DNA from 2 places in the Rhizobium sp. LEGMi-198b genome. Region 2 is predicted to be linked to the other one. Evidence: riboswitches for the same ligand, from Rfam matches in the RefSeq annotation. Region 2 holds a riboswitch; the other holds the start of a gene.
The links. Region 2 has a riboswitch for FMN ahead of ACXHXG_RS08825 (6,7-dimethyl-8-ribityllumazine synthase). Riboswitches for the same ligand answer to the same signal wherever they lie in the genome.
Positions count from the first base shown of each region.

Region 1: it holds a riboswitch for FMN, as region 2 does, so the genes downstream of both, ribB (3,4-dihydroxy-2-butanone-4-phosphate synthase) here and ACXHXG_RS08825 (6,7-dimethyl-8-ribityllumazine synthase) in region 2, are expected to answer to the same signal.

Region 1 covers NZ_JBSYVH010000007.1:278,908-282,112, reverse strand. Annotated here, with positions in the region: gene ACXHXG_RS24975 (DUF1127 domain-containing protein) at 305-535, shown strand; gene ribB (3,4-dihydroxy-2-butanone-4-phosphate synthase) at 656-1,297, opposite strand; FMN riboswitch at 1,417-1,562, opposite strand; gene ACXHXG_RS24965 (glucose 1-dehydrogenase) at 1,670-2,452, opposite strand; gene tpiA (triose-phosphate isomerase) at 2,554-3,205, opposite strand, start outside.
Region 2 covers NZ_JBSYVH010000002.1:442,224-445,428, reverse strand. Annotated here, with positions in the region: gene phnF (phosphonate metabolism transcriptional regulator PhnF) at 1-204, shown strand, start outside; gene ACXHXG_RS08830 (VOC family protein) at 210-560, opposite strand; gene ACXHXG_RS08825 (6,7-dimethyl-8-ribityllumazine synthase) at 618-1,094, opposite strand; FMN riboswitch at 1,185-1,332, opposite strand; gene ACXHXG_RS08820 (ABC transporter ATP-binding protein) at 1,423-2,484, opposite strand; gene ACXHXG_RS08815 (ABC transporter permease) at 2,496-3,205, opposite strand, start outside.

The sequences.
Region 1 (3,205 bases), on a different contig from region 2:
GATCTCGTGTACCATACGCGCATCCGCAATCAAATCAGAGGAGGCGTGAAATGAAATCAATTGTCATGTTTAGACGCTTCTCTGGCGGAATGGCCGTGGTGGTATCGATGCGCTGCGCTTCGAGCCCAAGCCGACATTGGCACCAGGCTTTCTAAGCCCTCGGATTCTCTGCCGTTTAGCATTTTCCCTATTATCTTGACGTGACCGGCTACCGGAACGAACGTTCGTATTTTCGCGTCCGTTATCCCCGCGTCTTTTGACCTTCGAAAGGACCTGGTTGCGTCGTTGCGCCGGGAAAGACACTATGCGCGAAGCACAATCTTTGGTTGCAGATACCCTTTCGGCAACGGTTAATGAACTCTGCCTGAAATTCGGCGCTCGGAAGACCGCGTTTGCGTTGTTTCTCGCCGTCTGGCGGCGCCATCAAGAGGCAAACCAAACCTCTCATCTGTCCAATCGCATGCGCCAGGATATCGGCCTTCCGGATGGTGAGGATGTGTCCAAACTTCCGGTTTGGAATTTCAAGGCTTGGTGATGGACCGGAGTGCACAAGCGAGCGCGAGGGGTGTCAAAGACTCCTCGCGCTCCAATCTCTGCAGCTCGGCGTGGATTTGGAACTGTGGGCAGGCGCCGGCCACCGGGCGCGCGCCTACTGTCAGGCTGCCGACATTTCCGGTGTCGCCAGATCGCGCTGATGCGCCAGATAAGCGATCAGATCTTCAATCGTCACCAGGAGCAGGCCGTGCCGCTCGGCAAACTTCTCAAGATCGGGAAGGCGAGCCATGGTGCCGTCGTCATTGGCGACTTCGCAAATCACGCCAGATCCGGAGCGTCCGGCAAGCTTTGCGAGATCGACGGCTGCCTCGGTATGGCCGGGACGTCCAAGCACGCCAGCCGGGTGAGCGCGCAGCGGGAAAATATGCCCCGGGCGGGCAAAGTCGTCCGGCTGCGTGCCCCGCGTAACGAGGGCACGAACCGTCGCGGCGCGATCGGCTGCAGAAATCCCTGTCGTCGTTTCGGGAATATAGTCGACGGACACCGTGAAGGCGGTCTTCAGAACCTCGGTATTGCGTGGAACCATCAGGGGAATGTCGAGCTCATCCAGCCTTTCACCTTCCACGGCCACACAGATCAGACCGCGCGCATGATTCATCATGAAGGTAATTGCCGCAGGCGTCACAGCATCGGACGCAATCACAAGGTCGCCCTCGTTTTCTCTATCCTGGTCATCAACAACAACAACGATCTCGCCGCGTGAAATCGCCGCGATTGCGTCTTCGATTTTGGAAATTGCCATGCACTTTGCCTTTCAAGGGTTAGCCGCTTTTGCGGCATCCAAGACCTCTTTCGAAGTCACTGTTTATCCCTTGGGCGAACAAGCCTGCGGACACACCACAACACTGGTGGTGCTCGCACGGTTGCTCTCTTCCATCCGGACTTTAACCGTCGGCCCCGGCCTCTCACCGGGTCTGCTGACCCTCCGCAATTTGCGGAAGCGCTCGCGGGCTCCGAGTTTCCTCGATACCGCCGGTGGGGAGTTTCACCCCGCCCTGAGAACGATGATAAGATAGGCGATCGATATGGCCTCCCGCAAGAGGGCAGTTTTCCTCTCACTGTCTTTTCTGCGACACAACCGGTGAACAGATTGTTTTCTCATGCCTGACGGAACTCAGGACATGATGAGACCGCCGTCGACATTGATCGTCTGACCTGTGATGTAGGCCGCATCATCGCTCGCGAGGAAGGTGACGAGACCGGCGACGTCTTCGCCGGAACCGGCGCGCTTCATCGGAATGCCTGCGACCCACTCCTTCATCAACTCGCCCGGACCGTAGTTGCCAAGGAGCTTACCCCAGGCCTGATCATTATAGGCCCACATGTCCGTCTCGATGATGCCCGGGCAGAACGCATTGACGGTTATATTTTCGGTGGCGACTTCCTTTGCGAGGCTCTGAGTGATCCCGACCACTCCCATCTTCGAGGCGGCATAGTGCGGCGTATAAATGAAGCCGTCTCGTGCCTGTCCCGATGCGGTATTGATGATGCGTCCGCCGCGGCCGTGTTTGCGCATGCGCAGGATCGCTTCCTGTGCGCACAGGAAAACACCCTTGGTGTTGACGGCCATGACCTTGTCCCACTCGCCTTCGGTCATGTCTTCAATCCGCGCGATTGTAATGACGCCGGCATTCTGGATCGAGACATCGACAGTACCGAAGGCATCTTCCGCAGCATCGTAAAGGGCCTTCACGCTTGCCTTATCCGTGACGTCGCCGACGAAGGAGATCGCTTTGCCGCCATCCTTCTTGATCTCTTCGGCGACGGAGTGCACCGACTCCTCATTGGCGGAAACGACGAGATTTGCGCCCTCTTTCGCAAAGCGCCGTGCGATGGCGGCGCCAATGCCCCGGCTGGCTCCAGTGATGACGACGGTCTTGTTTTCGAAGCGGTTCATTCGGATGTCTCCCGGTCCACCGCCGTGCTTCCTGGCAAACGGCGCTTAGCAAAATAAATCTTCAAGGCCGTCCCGTCGGCGGCCAACCATCGGGCTCGCATTCAGGGGACAGCATGCAGTATCGCTGCAAAATCCGATGCCTTCAGCGAGGCTCCCCCGATAAGCGCGCCGTCGACGCCTGCAATGGCAAATAGCGAGGCCGCGTTCGATGGCTTCACGGAACCACCGTAAAGGAGCCGTATCTCATTGCCCTCAGCGCCAAATCGCTTGATCAAGGCCCCGCGCAGGGCGGCGTGAACTTCGGCGATCTCGGCCTCCGTCGGAACGCGGCCGGTTCCAATCGCCCATACCGGCTCGTAGGCGATAACGGTGTTGGCAGCGCAAGCACTGTCCGGAACGGACGCCGAAAGCTGGCTTTCGACGACCACAAGCGTCATGCCGCCGGTCCTCTCATCGTCGGTTTCGCCGACGCAGACGATGGCCGTCAGTCCGGCGCGGTAAGCCGCCGCCGCTTTTGCGGCGACGAGAGCGCTGGTCTCACCATGGTTTGCCCGACGCTCCGAATGGCCGAGGATCACACAGGTTGCTCCGAGATCGGCCAGCATGTTCGCGGAAACATCGCCCGTGTGGGCGCCCGACGGCGAGGCGTTACAATCCTGCCCGCCGATCCGCAATTTTGAGCCGCGCGCTATTGACGCGGCGCGGTCGATAAGGGTGGCGGGTGGGCAAATGATGGCTTCGGCCTTCGCGCCA
Region 2 (3,205 bases):
GGAGTCCACGACTATGTGCGCCTATCGACCGAGATCGAGGCGCGCATGCCGAATGCCGAGGAGGCGCGGTTGTTGCGGCAGCCGAAGTCAACACCGGTATTGGTCGTTCTCAAAGTGGATGTCGATAACGATGGTGCGCCCATTACCTATTCCGAGACTTTATGGTCGGCGGAGCGGGTGACCTTCAACGTCGATTTGGGATGAACGGCCTATCGATGGGACAGAATATTCACGATCTTGCCGAAGGGATCGCGGACGTAGAAACGCCGGACTCCCCAGGGTTCGTCGTTCAGATCGTAGACGATGTCGAGCTGCATCGACCGGGCGCGCTGATAGACCTGATCGACATCGTCGACCTCAATCGAAAGATCGGGCACGGTCGCGCCTGAGCCGCCTTCGCTGGCTATGCTGATCTGCGGCACAGTCTGCGCCTTCGAGGCAAAGGTGATGATCCAGCCGTGGTCCATAACGATATCCAAGCCGAGCAGGTCGCCATAGAAGGCGCGAGCGCTGGCGGGATCGGCCGCATGCAGATTGGGGACAATTCGCAGGACGGTCATGCGATGCTCCTTGCCGGAGGAATGGAGGCGGGCCTTTGCCGCCTCCACCATCTTAACTCAGACAGTCACCGATGGCAGCAGCTTGGCGCGTTCGCTGAGGATCTGCCGGCAGGCATTTGCCACTTCCTGACCCTTGATGACGAAATGCTGCTTGAAGAAATGAATATGCGCTTCCGTCTCCTGGAAATGATGCGGCGTCAGCACGGTCGAAAGAATCGGAACGCCGGTATCCAATTGCACGCGCATCATTGCATCGAGAACGGTGTCGGCAACGAAGTCGTGGCGATAGATGCCGCCGTCGACGACGAAAGCGGTCGCGATGATGGCGCTATAGCGGCCGTTGCGGGCGAGCGTCTGCGCATGCAACGGGATTTCCAGGGCGCCGGGTACATCGAAAATGTCGATGGGGGAGGCGCCTTCGGTCTTCTGCCATTCGGCGATGAAGGCATCGACGCACTGATCGACGATATCGGCATGCCAGCGTGCCCGGATCAACGCTATGCGGCCCGGCTGCGTAGAAATGGAAATGGTCATGAACTCTGCCTTTCAAGGGTTTAACTCAATATCCCTTGGGCGAACACGCAAGGCCGCAGAAGCCCCTTGCGCGAAGGAGCCGTCGACCCGGCTTGCTCTCTTCCATCCGGACTATACCGTCGGCTCCGGCCTCTCACCGGATCTGCTGACCCTTCCAGCGAACCGGAAGGCGCTCGCGGGCTCGGAGATCAGCCTCCATACCGCCGGTGGGGAATTGCACCCCGCCCTGAGAACGCCTGGACTATAATTGCGGTGCAACAGAAATCAAAGAAAAACGCCGGGCGATTTGCCCGGCGCTTGCGAAAAATCTGTCCAATTGCGCTGCTTATCAATCCTGGATGACCAGCAGATCGGAGGAGGCGAAGCGTAGCGTGACTTTCTCGCCGACGCTCGGAGGCATCATTCCGGGGCTGTTGAACATGTCGAAGGAAATGGTGTTGCCGCCGACATTCATGCGCGTGCGGATGACCGAACCCAGGAAGTGGGCCGAGGAGACTTCGCCGGTCAGAGCAGTGTCGCCCTTCGCCGATTCTGCCAGCGAGCCGGCTTCTGGGCGCAGCGCCAGCGATACGGTGTCGCCGGGCTTGTAGGCGGTGACCGACTGCTTCAGTGTCACACCCTGATCGCCGATCATGATGCGGTTGCTGTCCGGATCGACGACCTTGCCTTCGATGAGGTTCAGCGTGCCGACGAAGGAGGCGACGAAGCGGGTGGCCGGCGTGTTGTAGATTTCGAAGGGCGTGCCGATCTGGTCGGCGCGGCCGGCGTTCATGACGACGATGCGATCGGAGATCGACAGAGCTTCTTCCTGGTCATGCGTCACGAAAACGGTGGTGATGCCGAGCTGCTGCTGGATGGCGCGAATTTCTTCACGCAGCGATACGCGGATCTTGGCATCAAGCGCCGAGAGCGGTTCGTCGAGCAGGAGGACCTGCGGCTTGACGGCGATAGCGCGGGCGAGCGCCACGCGCTGCTGCTGGCCGCCGGACATTTGGAACGGATAACGACCGGCAAGATGATCAAGCTTGATCAGGCCGAGCATTTCCTTGACGCGCTTGTCGATGTCAGGCTTGGCAACGCCGGCGACCTTGAGGCCGAAGGCGACGTTGTCATGCACGGTCATGTTCGGAAACAGTGCGTAAGCCTGGAACACCATGCCGATGTTGCGCTGGTTCGGCTTCAGGGGACGCTGATCTTTGCCGTTGATCGTCAGCATGCCGGCGGTCGGCGTTTCGAAACCGGCGATCATGCGCAGAACGGTCGTCTTGCCGCAGCCGGACGGTCCGAGGAAGGAGACGAATTCTCCTTTCTCGATATGCATGGTGAAGTCATGGACGACCTTGGTTTCGCCGAAGGACTTCTTGATGTTGGTAAGTTCGAGAAAAGCCATGGTGTGAAGCCTCACGCCTTAATCGGAGCGGATCTGGAGAAACGGGAAACGAGCTGGAGAAGGCCCATGCTGAGCCAGGTTACAGCGAGTGCGATGATCGCCAGCGCCGAAGACTGATAGGCCTGATTGGCGCCGACGAGCTGCATATAGGGGCCGAAGGCCGGACGATTGAGCAGCGAAGCCATGGTGAATTCGCCCATGACGATCGCCAGCGTGATGAAGGCACCAGACAGAACGCCGCTCATGACATTGGGAAAAATGCAGCGGAACATGATGGTGGTCCACTTCGCGCCGAGGCTTTCTGCGGCTTCCGTCAGGGTACCTACATCGATCGTGCGCATCGCCGTATCCACCGAACGATACATATAGGGGAGCGCCAAGACAATATAGGAGCAGACGAGCAGAAAGTTCGTCGATTGCTCGAAGCCCGTCAGCGGCAGGATCGACGATGAATTGTAGAGACGCAGGTAGCCGAAGACGATCACGATCGCAGGAATGACCAGCGGCATCAGCGTAATGAATTCGACGACCGGGCGTAACTGTGGCAAGCGAAGCCGCACCCAATAGGCCGTCGGGACAACGAGCAGCATGCCGACGACAATGGTCAGCGCGGCCATGAGCATGGAATAGCCGAACGCATAAAGGAAGTGCGCATCGGAAAAGACCGATGCATAGGCATCGAAACTATAGGCATCGCGGCGCATGCGCAGCGAGAATTCCA